DNA from 2 places in the Bacillus sp. z14 (2026) genome. Region 2 is predicted to be linked to the other one. Evidence: riboswitches for the same ligand, from Rfam matches in the RefSeq annotation. Region 2 holds a riboswitch; the other holds the start of a gene.
What was found. Region 2 has a riboswitch for glycine ahead of gcvT (glycine cleavage system aminomethyltransferase GcvT). Riboswitches for the same ligand answer to the same signal wherever they lie in the genome.
Positions count from the first base shown of each region.

Region 1: it holds a riboswitch for glycine, as region 2 does, so the genes downstream of both, AC4G3O_RS14635 (amino acid permease) here and gcvT (glycine cleavage system aminomethyltransferase GcvT) in region 2, are expected to answer to the same signal.

Region 1 is NZ_JBZFQK010000004.1:131,533-139,233, reverse strand. Features, by position in the region: gene AC4G3O_RS14655 (carbon starvation CstA family protein) at 1-466, opposite strand, end outside; gene AC4G3O_RS14650 (LytR/AlgR family response regulator transcription factor) at 605-1,339, opposite strand; gene AC4G3O_RS14645 (sensor histidine kinase) at 1,314-3,098, opposite strand; gene AC4G3O_RS14640 (DMT family transporter) at 3,444-4,355, shown strand; glycine riboswitch at 4,842-4,919, shown strand; gene AC4G3O_RS14635 (amino acid permease) at 5,092-6,438, shown strand; gene adhP (alcohol dehydrogenase AdhP) at 6,561-7,586, opposite strand.
Region 2 is NZ_JBZFQK010000001.1:1,012,252-1,019,952, forward strand. Features, by position in the region: gene gcvPB (aminomethyl-transferring glycine dehydrogenase subunit GcvPB) at 1-678, opposite strand, end outside; gene gcvPA (aminomethyl-transferring glycine dehydrogenase subunit GcvPA) at 671-2,017, opposite strand; gene gcvT (glycine cleavage system aminomethyltransferase GcvT) at 2,014-3,132, opposite strand; glycine riboswitch at 3,304-3,395, opposite strand; glycine riboswitch at 3,399-3,489, opposite strand; gene AC4G3O_RS04780 (DEAD/DEAH box helicase) at 3,953-5,584, shown strand; gene AC4G3O_RS04785 (YqhG family protein) at 5,562-6,356, shown strand; gene AC4G3O_RS04790 (YqzE family protein) at 6,502-6,681, opposite strand; gene AC4G3O_RS04795 (shikimate kinase) at 6,750-7,253, opposite strand; gene AC4G3O_RS04800 (competence type IV pilus minor pilin ComGG) at 7,271-7,684, opposite strand; gene comGF (competence type IV pilus minor pilin ComGF) at 7,641-7,701, opposite strand, start outside.

The DNA.
Region 1 (7,701 bases), on a different contig from region 2:
CAAGTGCTCCAAGTACAACCAATGACAAACCTGCCATCGTAATTGTGATAATGAATAGCATGGCCAATCCTGTACAGAATCCTGCTACAGGTCCAAGTTCTTCTTTTGCTACCTCGGATAATGATTTACCATCGCGGCGCATAGAGGCAAAGAGCACTACTGTATCATGAACTGCTCCTCCAATTACTGCCCCAACCAATAGCCAAATCAGACCGGGTAAATAACCAAACTGAGCTGCCAAAATCGGACCAACCAATGGGCCTGCAGCAGCAATGGCTGCAAAATGGTGTCCAAATACTACCCATTTATTTGTTGGCACATAGTCCTGACCATCCTCAAGCTTTTCAGCTGGTGTTGGTTTATCATTGGATAATTTTAACACCTTGGCCGCCATAAATGTCCCATACAAACGATAGGCTATTAAAAGGATACAAATCGAACCAATAACAATTGTAATCGCATTCATTTTTGGTGTTCCCCCTTTTTTGCATACGTATTATATTTTCATATTATCAAATGAAAACACTTACACCTCATTTTCAAAATGAACCGCAAAATAAATGGGATGAATTACAACTTACAACTAATGAATAGCAAATCAATCCTATAATCCTAGTAATTGTTTCAGTTCCTTTACATAGGTTCGACTGACTGGAACCTCGGAACCATCCGACATACGTAAGTTATAGGTTGAATTAAACCATGGTAATATCTCCACGATATGATCGATATTCACAAGATAGCTCCGATGTACCCGAAAGAATTGTGTCCGGGGCAATTTTTTTTCTAATCCAATCAGTGCCTCACTTACTTTATAAAGATGATTAACAGCCCGGATTTTACACTTTCCTTCGTATGATTCTAGGAATACGATATCATTGCATGTAAGCAATATAATTTTTTCTTCTGTCATAACAGCTATTTTTCCCTTACATTGAAGATTACTGGTATCTACTTTTCCAGGCTCCTTTGTGTGTAAATGAAGCTTTTTAACTTTGTCCAGCATTTTATGAATACGTTCTTCACTGAACGGTTTCAAAAGATAATCTACCGCATTTACGTCAAAAGCCTGAAGAGCATACTCGTCATAGGCAGTCGCAAAAACGATAGCTGGAACCGGGTTCAGACCTTCTAGTTTAGCGGCTAAATGTAATCCGTTCTCTCCCGCTAATTCAATATCTAAGAAGACAATATCCGGCTTTAACAGTGGAATATCATGTAATGCATCATCTATACAATCACTCTCACCCAAGATCTCCACTTCTCTGCTTCTTGCTAGTAAATATTTCAATTCGTCCCTGGCTAATGGTTCATCATCCACTACATAGGCTCGTAGCATCCTGCTCGTCACCTCCTTTACTTTCCAGCGGGATTAAGATATTAACAGTGGTGCCCTCACCCACTTTGCTATCAACCTTAAAATGGGCTTGGTTATTATAAATACCTTTTAAGCGTTCACTAATATTAAAAATGGCTGTACCGTTTCCACCGGCTGACGGTACAACCTGCTTGCTCAGACTTTTCAACCTTTCTTCCACAATCCCCTGTCCATTATCCGCAACAATCATTCTCATATAATTGCCATGTGAGCACACTTGTATATTAATTTTCCCAAACTGTTTTCTTTGTGGAAATGCATAATGAATCGCATTCTCTACCAAAGGCTGCAATAAAAATGGGGGAATCAATACATTTTCTAATCCATTCTCTATATCAAAATTAACTTCATATTTATGAGGAAAACGTGTTTGCTCTAAAGATAAATAGGCTTTCACATTTTCCAGCTCTTTTTCTAACGGGATCAGCAACTGTCTGGCTCCCTGTAAATTGCCTCGAAAAAATAAACTTAATTCCAATAGTAGTTTACGAGCTTTATCAGGATCAGTCCGGCATAAGGCAGATATCGTATTTAAACTATTAAATAAGAAGTGTGGATGAATCTGAGCCTGCAGGGCTTTTATCTCAGCATCCTTTAAAAGCCTCGCCTGCCTTTCCGCTTCTGCCAGCTCAAGCTGAGTTGAAAATAAATTAGCCAGCCCCTCTGCTAACTGCTGCTGAACTCTGTCTAATTTATCCGGCTTTGTATAATACAATTTTAAAGTTCCAGAGATTTCCCCCTTCACTTTTAAAGGGAGGACGATGGCAGCTACGAGCGGACAGTCCTTATGCCTGCACTCGATTTCCTCCTTCGATTTGGCTATTGAAACATATCCTGATTCAAGTACTTTTTTAGTCAGCCCAGTACTCGGCTTCACGCCAGGTTTATGATGATCGGAGGCTGCCCCCAAATGTGCAAGAACCAAATGTTCATCCGTGATAGAGACAGCATCTGCATCGGTTAAATTAAGCATAATTTTTGATATTTCTTTGCATGATTGGGTGTTTAAGCCCTGTCGAAAATGCGGAAGAGTCTGGTCCGCAATTAAAAATGCCTGATTGGTTTGATTCGCACGCGCTATCTCCCCATCACGTTTTATAGACTGAACGATCAGCATAAATAATAGTGTTCCGAATCCATTCATGGTGATCATTGGTAAACCGATAAACTGCACGAGGCTCCATGCATGCTCAAGAGGTTTGGCAGTCGCAAGGATAATCACCATTTGCAAAGCTTCGAGGGACATCCCAATTCCTGCAGCAAACAAAGGAGTTATCTGACCCCCGCTCCTTTTTCTTCTGTTGCCTATATACCCTGCCAATATTCCGGCCAGGATGGTAGAAAGGGCGCAGGAAAAGGCTGTAAACCCTCCCAATGTATAACGGTGTATACCGGCTATCAGACCAGCTCCTCCTCCAACAACGGGACCTCCCAATAATCCGCCTATCACAACACCCATCACTCTTGTATTAGCAATGGCACTATCTTCTCCAATAGCTGAAAGCCATCTATTCTCTTCAACCATAGAATGATAAACTTCTATTCCAGTATAATTACTAATAATCCCAAACATGCCGAATAATAGAAATAATTTCAACTGCTCATTTAGATTATGGTCTGGGTGAATGATTTGGCGAAAGGAATTCATTTTAGAAATTAAAAAGGCTACAATGACAATAATGCCTACCTTTTCAAGCATAATTGGGACTAAATCTAACATAGCCATCTCCCCTGGTTAGCGAACTTTCCATCCTCTTCTATAATTGTTAATTCTCCCTTTATTATATTTGAAAAATTAAGAAAAACAAAAAGATAGCCCTTTCATTACTATTGTTATATTAAATGCACACTTCTATTATAGATTCATCCTTTAAATCCCTTGACACAGTTTACAATGAAATTATATTCTTGACTCTGTGACTCTATTAAAATTCATTTTTATTCACAGCTCTGCTCTCCGTTTTGCAATAGCAGCAGTAACGTCTTCTCACTTGAGTAAACGATTTTGTATGTCTTGTTATACGGGGTTCAGAAAGCTTATTAAACTTCAACAAGGAGAATCGTTATGTGGTTTATTTTTTCACTACTAACAGCTTTAGCATGGGGTGGTGCTGACCTATTTTATAAAAAGGGATCAGACAGCAACGACAAGTACAGCCATATTAAAATTATCATCATGGTTGGTCTTGTCATGGGAATTCATGCAACAGCCTATATGATTATAAAAGATATACAGTTCAATCCAATGGAGATGATTCATTATTTACCAGTATCTTCTTTATACATCCTTTCCATGGCATTTGGGTATATTGGTTTGCGCTATATTGAATTGTCTATCGCCTCACCAATACAGAATTCCTCAGGTGTCGTAACAAGCATTCTGCTCTTCATCTTTTTCACTCATGAGCTAAGTATCATTGAAGTACTTGGGATTATCATCATCACTCTTGGGATTGTGGGGATAGCCGTTCTGGAAAAAAGAGCAGAAGATGAAGCTCGTCGACTGAATTCTGAGCATATCGATAAAAAATACCAAATTGGTTTCTTGGCTATTATCTTCCCAATTTTATATTGCATTATTGATGGACTTGCTACATTTGCGGATGCCATCTATCTGGATGAATTGAATCTAATCAGCGAAAATTCAGCTTTACTTGCGTATGAATATACCTTTTTCCTATGCGCTGCCGTATGTTTTATCTATCTTCGCTTTATAAAGAAGGAATCCTTCCATGTATTTAAAGAGCGCGATAAAGGGATAGCAGCTATTTTGGAAACGATTGGTCAATTTTTCTACGTATTTGCCATGGCATCAGGCTATGCAATTATCGCAGCACCATTGATTGCTTCTTACAGTATCTTTTCAATTATCCTGTCACGAATCTTCCTAAAAGAGAAGCTGACTAAAAAACAATACATGATCATCGCAGTTGTTATCTTCGGTATTATCCTGCTGGGGATAGCGGATGAACTCTAAATTTGAATTTGCCTTTTAATAATGTAGATTAAAGACCAAATCCCTTATGGATTTGGTCTTTTTTTCAGAATGAATTGTGCTACTGCTAAGATAAACATGAAAAAGAGAGCTCTCGATTCTGGCCTTCCCCTTAACCTCATTGCCATGCTTATATTTCTAAAGGAAAAAACAAAAAAAGAGAGATACCTAGTACCTTTCTTTACTATTTAATACTTATAGTATGGTTTATCAGAACTGAAGCTTGTTTAGTATCATTAATTGATTGTTCAAAAGCATATGGATTATATATATTTCAAGTAAATCTTGGGCTCTTCCATATGCTTCAACAAATCATTTAATTACATGTACTTAGTTTGACAACATAATAATTTAGTGATAGCATTTTTTTCATAATATTTTTTCAGAATTATGTTAATAAGTTAACATAATCTAATAATTGATAATTTAATATAGCACGCTTTGATCGCTGTGGATAAAACTATGGCGGGAGCAGCTTCTGGAGAGACTGTATTTATACAGCGCCGAAGGATTCACAATCTCAGGCAAAAGGACAGAATGGTAACGATTTTTGTTATTCTTGCCCTTTTAGAGATTGGAGACAACCAATCTCTTTTTTTATTGTCAAATATCAATAGTGAGGTGAGACATAGTATCTAAATAAAGCGAGAAAAATGATAAATATCTATTTTACTAGGTGCCTGTTTTAGACATCTAAGATTAAACGGGGGCATGCAACTTGGCTAAGCAAGAGTTAAAAAGGGATTTAAAAAATCGTCATGTACAATTAATAGCAATTGGGGGCACAATTGGAACCGGCTTATTTTTAGGCTCCGGAAAATCCATTCATTTAGCCGGTCCATCCATCTTATTTTCTTATCTGATTATCGGAGTAGCTCTATTTTTTGTTATGAGAGCACTGGGTGAATTACTTTTATCCAATACAAATCATACATCATTTATCGATTTCGCAGCTGAATATTTGGGTCCATGGGCTGGATTTGTGACTGGCTGGACGTATTGGTTCTGCTGGATTATGACAGCCATGGCTGATATTATCGCTGTTGGTTTATATACACAATACTGGTTTGATATCCCGCAATGGGTGCCTGCCATCATCTGTTTAGTAATTCTATTAGGATTAAATCTATTAACCGTCAAACTGTTTGGTGAGTTGGAATTCTGGTTTGCGATTATTAAAGTCGTCACTATTGTTGCACTAATTGTCGTAGGAATCGTACTGCTTGTGATTGGATTTGAAACAGATAGCGGAACTGTTTCTGTTTCTAACCTTTGGAATCATGGCGGCATGTTCCCGAATGGAATATCAGGGTTCTTACTATCACTGCAAATGGTTGTCTTCTCCTTCGTCGGAGTTGAACTTATTGGTGTATCTGCTGCTGAAACAGCTAATCCACGAAAAAACATTCCATCTGCTATCAACAAAATACCGGTACGGATTTTACTGTTTTATGTAGGTGCCTTATTTGTTATTTTATGCATCAATCCTTGGGATCAATTAAGTGCGACAAGCAGCCCATTTGTAGGTGTCTTCGCCTTAATCGGGATTCCAATGGCGGCAGGTATTATCAACTTTGTTGTATTAACATCGGCAGCCTCTGCTGCAAACAGCGGTTTATTCTCAACCAGCCGGATAATGTACAACTTAAGCAATCATAATGAAGCACCAAAAAAACTTGGCAAATTAAATAAACACCATGTACCGAGCAATGCATTATTAACTTCTACTATTGTAGTTTCTGTCGGTGCACTGCTTAGCAAGCTGATACCAGAGCAGGCCTTTACAATCGTCACAACAATCAGCGCCATCTGTTTCATTTGGGTATGGAGCATTATTTTAATCTCGCATATCAAATATGTAAAAACAAGACCTGATTTAAGAGCTAAATCTACATTCAAAGCTCCATTAACACCAGCTATAAATTATGTAATCCTAGGTATGTTTGCTTTCATACTGATTGTAATGCTCATTGCTGCGGAAACACGCTTAGCAATGCTGCTTACACCATTATGGTTTGTCTTATTGTTCATTTTATATAACTATCATAAAAAGAAGAGATTATGATAATAGAGCAAAAGCAAAAATAATAATGCACTCCAGTTGTTAGATTACACTTAACAATTGGAGTGCATTTTTTTTCTATAGTATTCTGCTTGAGGTTTATTACTTAAGGTTATTGATTGGAATTATTCGTGTTTGTGCATATCGATGACCATACGGCCCTGGATTTTACCTGCTTCCATTTCTTCAAAAATATCATTTACTTCATGCAAGCATCTTGTTTCAACGATTGGCACTACTTTGCCCTCTGCTCCAAATTGGAAAGCCTCTTCTAAATCCTTACGTGTACCAACTAAGGAACCAACGATTTGAATACCATCCAATACGGTTTTCACGATAGCCAAATCCATTGTTTCAGGAGGTAATCCTACTGCAACAACTTTAGCAGTGGCACGAACAGAGTTAACAGCCTGGTTAAAGGCAACTTTGGAAACAGCTGTAACAACTGCAGCATGAGCTCCTCCAACTTTCTCCTGAATCCACTCACCTGCATCTCCATCTGTTAATGGGTTACATACAAGATCTGCTCCTACTTCTTTGGACAATGCCAATTTATCATCATTAATATCCACTGCAATTACTTTTGCATTGAATACATTTTTCGCATATTGGATCGCAAGGTTACCTAATCCACCACAGCCATAGATAGCAATCCATTGACCAGGTTTAATATCAGAAACTTTAATTGCTTTGTAGCAAGTTACCCCTGCACATGTAATACTGCTCGCTTGAGCTGGATCAAGACCTTCAGGTACTTTAACCGCATAGTCCGCTTCTACGATACATTGCTCAGCCATTGCTCCATCAACCGTGAAGCCGGCGTTTTGTACGCTGCGGCAGAAGGTTTCATTTCCCGTCACACAGTATTCGCAAGTTCCGCATCCCTTAAAGAACCAGGCAATGCTGACACGATCTCCTACTTTTAAACTTGTAACGTCGTCTGCAATTTCTTTCACAATGCCGATTCCTTCATGTCCAGGAATTCTTCCCGGAACTGCACCGAAATCACCTTTTGCTACGTGCAAGTCTGTATGACATACTCCGCAATATTCTACATCAACTAAAGCTTGACCGGGTTTTAACTTAGGAAGCTCCTTTTCAACTAATTCTACTTTACCAGGATTCTTTGCACTCACTACAGCTGCTTTCATTCCAATCAATCCTCCGTATGTATATTAACTTGCTCAGTGTTTCACATACTTATTATAATTATAATAGTTAGCAAAGTAAATACATATTGAACGATTTTATATATTCAGATTATTA
Region 2 (7,701 bases):
TTCAAAAAGCCCCAGTGTATTCGGATTTGTAAGCATTAAGGCTGCTGTATCTTTCCCTACAACACTCTTCAAATCTTCCAGATCTACTAAACCATCCGGACCTGACTTCACGGTAACAGTTTGCAATCCCGCAACTGTGGCTGAGGCAGGATTCGTACCATGCGCAGAATCAGGAACAATTACTTTTACGCGGTCAAAATCACCATTCGCCTCATGATAGGCACGAATCATCATTAATCCCGTCCACTCTCCATGCGCTCCCGCAGCCGGTTGCAAAGTGACTTCGTCCATACCTGTGATTTCCTTTAGACTTTGCTGCAAATCATACATTAACTCTAAAGAACCCTGTACAGCTTCTGCATCCTGCAGAGGATGAACATGTGCAAATCCATTTAGACGGGCAACATTCTCATTAATTTTCGGATTATATTTCATGGTACAGGAACCGAGCGGATAGAAACCGGAATCGACGCCATGATTTCTTCTCGAAAGTGCCGTGTAATGACGCATGATATCCAACTCGGATACTTCAGGCAGCTTTGGTTCCTCTGTGCGAATGAACTCCTCAGGCAAAAGCTCAGTTAATGCTGACTCCGGAACATCCATTTCCGGCAACGAATAGCCGATACGGCCCGGCTTGGTTTGTTCAAATATTAATGGCTGATCCTGTTTATTCATGGAAATCCCCCAATTCCTGTGCAAATCTATCAATCTCTTCTTTTGTACGCAGCTCCGTCACTGCCACAAGCATATGATTGGTTAAGGCAGGATAATCACAAGCTAAATCATAACCACCAATTATGCCTTTTTGTAGGAGCATTTTATTAGCTGCAGCTACAGAACCATTTAACTTAACAACAAACTCATTGAAAGAAGGTCCTTCAAAGGCAATTTCAAGTCCATTTGCTTTTAATTGCTCCTTTGCATAATGCGCTTTTTGGAGATTTTGAAGCGCCATCTCCTGCACGCCTTTCTTACCTAACGCAGTCATTGCCACAGAGGCTGCGAGAGCATTTAATGCTTGGTTAGAGCAAATATTCGAGGTCGCTTTATCGCGACGAATATGCTGTTCCCTCGCCTGCAAGGTTAATACAAACCCACGCTTCCCATCCTCATCAACCGTTTGGCCAACCAAACGTCCAGGTACTTTTCTTATCAGCTTAGAAGTAACTGCAAAATATCCGCAATGAGGTCCGCCAAATGCAGCCGGGATTCCGAACGGCTGTGCATCCCCTATGACAATATCTGCACCAAAATCACCCGGCGGTTTCAAGACACCAAGTGAAAGTGGGTTACTTGAAACAATTAACATTCCTTTATGTTCATGAACAATTTGTTCAATTTCAGCTAAGTTTTCGATTCGGCCAAAGAAGTTTGGATATTGAGTAATAAAACCAGCTACCTCATCAGTCATCATACCCGCCAATTGTTCTGTATCCGTCACTCCATTTTTACAGGGGACAACTTCAAGCTCAAGATATTGGCCTTTTGCATAAGTGGATAAAACAGCCCGTGATTCCGGGTGCACTGTCTCTGAAACAAGCAGTTTCTTACGACGTGTATGTCCTGCTGAGAGCATGGCTGCCTCGGCCAGAGCAGTTCCCCCATCATACATGGAGGAGTTCGCCACATCCATTCCGGTCAGTTCACAAATCATCGTTTGAAATTCAAAAATAGCCTGCAATTCTCCCTGGGAAATCTCCGGTTGATACGGTGTATAAGCGGTATAAAACTCTGATCTTGAGATAACGTGATCAACGATGACTGGCATGTAATGGTCATATACTCCCGCTCCAAGAAAAGAACTATGGGTCCTGAGATTGGCATTTTTCTCGGCCAGCTCAGTTAATTCTTTCAGAAGTGCTGATTCAGACTTTGCTTTTTTTAGCTTGTATTCACCCTTAAACCTTACTTTTTCAGGTATATCAGAAAATAAGTCATCGATTGATTCTACACCAATCGCTGTTAACATCTGTTCAGTATCCTGCTCTGTCATTGGTAAATAACGATGCTTCATTTTTTTACTCCTCCTGCCTGAGTGCGTTTATAAAATGGAGTACTAACAATTTTCGCCTTTAATCTTTTTCCCCGTATCTCAACCTCGACTACCTCATCAAGGTTAGCGAATTCTACATTAATCAGGACAAGGCCTACGTTTTTCTTTAAGGTTGGGGATTGTGTTCCAGTGGTCACTTCCCCGATGTTTTCATCCTTAACGAAAACCGGGTACCCATGTCTCGGAATACCGCGGTCAATCATTTCGATTCCGACAAGCTTTCTAGGGGCGCTATTTTCCTTCTGTTCCTTTAAAACTTCCTTACCAATAAAATGTTCTTTATCGGTTTTTACAGCGAACCCAATCCCCGCTTCGATAGGTGTAATCTCTGGAGATAACTCTTGGCCATATAAAGGAAGTTTTGCTTCAAACCGAAGCGTATCTCTTGCCCCAAGTCCACATGGAACCAATCCCTTATCCTTACCGAATTCTAAAAGATCTTTCCAAAGCTTCACTGTATCTTCACTCTTACAGTACAATTCAAATCCATCTTCACCGGTGTAGCCAGTTCTTGAAACAAGTACACTAATGCCATTTATCATGACATCTTCACGAAAAGCAAAGAAACCAATGGTATTGAGATCTACTTCCTCTGCAAGGTTCTGTAATATATCAGCTGCAAGCGGTCCCTGTAATGCCAATTGCCCTATTTGTTCCGATATATTTTTTAGTTCTACATCTTCGCTCGCATGCTTTTTTAACCACTCAAAATCTTTATCAATATTAGATGCGTTCACAACTAACAAATAATCATCTTCACCTTTTTTATAAATAATCAGGTCATCAACCGTTCCGCCATTCTCATAGCACATAGCAGTATACTGTGCCCGGCCCGTTTTCAGCTTACTGACATCGTTGGTCATCATCAGCTGCAAAAATGGTAAAGACCCAGCACCCTTAATCATGAATTCGCCCATATGTGATACATCAAAGAGGCCTGCTTTTGTACGCACTGATTCATGCTCCTGTTTAATGCCCGAAAATTGGACAGGCAATTCCCAGCCGCCAAAATCAATTGTTTTTCCTCCGTACTCCCTGTACACACTGATCAGCGGAGTCTGCTTTAATTCTCCCATCCTTACCCTCCTAAAATATTCGTTTTATACGGATTCTCTTGCTTGTTATGCCATTTAAATGATTGCTTGTTAACTTATTAAGTAAAACGCCGCTTTTCCACATTTGACCGAAGCGATATATCCTTCAGCGATCCACGAAAAAAAGGACAGAAACCTCCCTTATTAGGGGGGCTCTGTCCTGATACCTGAAAGTTTACCGCCGGGTAACGTACTTCGGCGTTTCCTCTTGGGTGGCTTCACAATAAAGGAAGCGCTCTCCAGAGATGCGTCCAGCAAGAGTCTCTGTACCTGAGAGATTCATGGATTCACCATTTGCTCCTTCGGTGCCGCAAATACGGTCTCTCCCCTTGCCTTCATTCGCTCATATAATTATGTAAATTGGTCATACTAAACAAAAAGCAAGAGATAAGCCGTTTTCTAAATAGTCTTACATTTATATCCTACCATCAACAATTATCAGGTGGCAACATTTACGTTATCTCGATGAATGATTGGAAACTAAAAAAATATCAGTAACACCTCAGCTTTATTGGGGCAAAAAAATTGTTTAGGCGTCACTGAATAAATTCCTTATAATTTTCTGCCATCCGCATAAAGCATTTAATCAGATTTTAGCCGGAGATTAAACTCCTACTATTGTTTAGAAATTAATGACACCACCTATACCTATATAAGGTAAGAGAATTCTATTGAATTTAGTTAAATTACAATCAAGCATTTATCTAACTAGCTTAAATAAAGAAAGTTGGGATTCACATTGAGTTTAACACCAAAGGTCTATTTTGATGAAGATTGGGAAAAGGAGCTTGAGGAAAAGATTATGGAGGATGGCCCCTGGTGCAGCTACTCCCTTTTTAAACTCGGATTGGATGCCGAAAAGCATAATCTGATTCCAGATTTCAACGGCCTCCTTGCACCAAAGCATTTATCAGGATTTACACCTTTAACCCATCAGCTCGAAGCTGCTACCGAAGTCATTGAAAGAATGAATGGTAAAGCCATATTAGCTGATGAAGTAGGTCTTGGTAAAACAATAGAGGCCGGTCTGATCTTAAAGGAATATATGATTCGGGGCCTGGCAAGCAAAATACTAATACTAGTCCCAGCCTCTCTCGTATCTCAATGGGCACAGGAGCTTAATCAGAAGTTTCACATACCAGCTGTCATATACAGAAAGGGGTATGGGTGGGATTCTGAATGTATAATCACTTCCATAGATACTGCTAAACGAGAGCCTCATCGTTCTGCCATACTCGAACAAACCTATGACATTGTCATCATAGATGAGGCTCACAAGTTAAAAAACAATAAAACCAAAAACTATGAGTTTGTACAAAAAGTCCAGAGAAAGTTCTGTCTACTGTTAACGGCAACCCCTATTCAAAACAAGCTAGAAGAAATTTTTTATCTTGTATCATTGCTTAAGCCAGGGCATTTAGGAAGCTATGCCAAATTTAATGAACGCTTTTCTGCTAAGAAACGTTCATTAAAGGATGATGCTTATTTAAAAGAATTGGTTAATATGGTGATGATTCGAAATAAACGCCAGGATACCGGCATTGAGTGGACAAAAAGAAAGGTTGAAACAATTTTTATAGATTTCACCGAAAAGGAACAGGATCTATATGATGGAGTTTCTTCATTTAGGAAAGAATTGCCGGAGGGTATCGGGAGTACATTTTCTTCTTTAATCCTTCAGCGTGAGGCATGCAGCAGCAGGGAAGCCGTCTACTTTACGTTAAAAAATATGCTCGATCGAAACCCGGATGCCGGACTAAGCTTTAAGGAAGCCATACATAACCTTATCAACCTGGTCGAACTGGTTGATTGCAATTCAAAAGCGAAAAAAGCGCTTGAATTGATTCATTCTATAAAAGATAAGGTTATCATTTTTACCGAGTATCGAGCCACGCAATTATATTTGCAGTGGTTTCTTAAGCAAAATGGAATCACTTCTGTTCCATTCCGCGGCGGATTTAAACGTAGTAAGAAGGACTGGATGAAAGAACTGTTCGAAAAACAAGCACAAGTCTTAATTGCTACAGAAGCAGGTGGAGAAGGAATTAACCTGCAGTTTTGCCATCATATTATAAACTTTGATTTACCTTGGAATCCGATGCGACTGGAACAAAGAATCGGCCGAATTCACAGACTTGGACAAACAGAAGATGTCAGAATCTATAATTTTGCGACCAGGAATACCATTGAGGATCATATTATGAAAATTCTCTACGAAAAAATTCAATTATTTGAACGTGTCGTTGGGGAACTTGATGATATTCTAACGAGGCTGGAGGTTAAGAATCTTGAAGAGCATTTAACTGACATCCTCAATAAATCAAAAACAGAGGGTGAGATGAAGGTTAAAATGGATAATCTCACGTCTTTAATACAGCTTGCTCAAGATCTAAAAAAGGAGATGCCTTCACATGCAGCAACAGGAAATTCTTGAGTTTCTCGTTCAATTTTTCACAGCCAATCAATGCGAAATCATCAATCAAGGGCCAGGTCATCTAACTGTGCAGTTGACAATTGATATGGATAAAGAACTGATGAACCGACCTTTTTATTGGCATTATCTCGAGAAAGTTGGCGGAGTGCCTAATCCGATGAGCTTAACGTTTATCCTCGACAAAGAGGCAGCTCCTCCTGATTTAAAAGGGGAATTCATACATTTCGGATCCCCTCGCCTGCACCAAATATTCGCATCTGCCCAAAGACTATCGAAGCATATCCGCTTATTTGAGGAGATTAAAGTGACTAGTGGTCAGATGCCTTTATTTCCTTGGTTAGGTGTAAATGTTAATATCTCCTATGAATGCGACCGAAAAAAGGATTTATTCTTTTCAATAGGATTGAACCTGATTAACGGTCTTTTCGTTGAAAATTTCATTGATTCAGCTGATAAACTGTCGCTTACACCTAAAATATCTGATTATACATTTACCCTTACACCAATTATTCGGTATCAAAGCGGATTGCATCGTATCAAAACTTATATCCAAAATAAAATTAATCAGGATGACCATGGGTGGGCTGATGAGGCTCTCGTGCGCTGGAATAAAGATTTGAGTTTACTGAACCATTTTTATGAGGATAAAAAAGAAGAGGAAACTCACATGTATGACCTTGAAAAAGAAGCATTACGAATGCAATATGAACCCAGAATCCGTGTCAGCTTCATAAATGGCGGCCTTTTTTATCTTAGCGGTCAGGCTATCTAAAAGAGGTATTTAAAGTTAAGGCTGAATTCTCGCATCAACTAAACAATAGTTTAGAATAAAGCTTAATCTTTGATGAAGATATAAAAATGAATACAAAAAAGCAGTGGGTTGCAAAAAAATCCACTGCTTTTTTAAAGAAACTTTATTACGCCTTACGTTTAAAGAGCATTTCAATTGATAACGGAATGATTCCGAACCAATGGTTCATTAATGGCGGCCGATCATCTCTATGATGACGGCGTTGCTCTTTACGTACTTCCTTTGGCTGCTTCATATACACTAACCACTGAATTGTTAAAAATTTTATATAATCATTTGTTTTCATCGACATTCACCCATCAGAAGTATCTCCATTTATCATGGATGTTATTCATTAATTTCTAAAAAAGATGGCTAGTTTATGGTGATTTTCATTAATATCTCTTCTGTAATCTCCATTTTTGTTTTTCTGTCCGTATGAACCTGTAAATCAGCAGCTAACTTATATAGGTTAACCCTCTTTTGATAAAGCTGCACTATTTGTTCCTCTTTATTTCCGGACAATAAAGGGCGTGATGAGTCAGTCTCGAGCCTTTTTATGATTTCTGTCGGATTGGCATGGAGCCAAATAACGGTTCCCTTTTCCTTCATATATTTCCGGTTGTCTTCCCTAAGAATGATACCCCCGCCTGTCGCAATGATACAATTTTCGATAGGTAATGATTGCAACGCCTGCTGTTCTAGGTCCCTGAATCCATCTTCACCTACTTCATCAAAGAGCTGCGGAATCGACCTTCCTGTACGTTCAACCACCGTCTGATCACTATCATAAAAGGGACAACGCATTTTTTCAGCGAGAGCCCTACCCACAGTCGTTTTCCCAGCTCCCATAAATCCAATTAAATAAATGGCTTTCATCTCGCTCCCCCTAACTCCTAACTATCTATCCATTTCACTACTTTCTTTGCTTCAATTGAGTACGTAATCGTCTCCCGTCTCACCGTATGATCAGTCTGAATATCCAATGAGATCTCATAGAACCCTCTCTCAAGCGGTTTTATATGATAGCCTATTCTTCCATTATAATAAATCCATTCCCCTTTTGTCTCAGGAACACTATCATCATCAAGCATTAAGATTGCAGCATGTGTACCCGTATCACCCAGATAGGTGGTAATTAACCATTCGGTTTGATACTTATGATAATTCACTTCCTGAGCCATATTTCCTATCGAATACATACAAATGATAAAAATAACCGAAAAAAACAATAAAGCAACAGGCATAAATATTCCACGTTCATTTTTAAGAAGGTTCAAATTTGTATCGTTTGAACAGCCGTTTTTCATACATATCACCATTTATA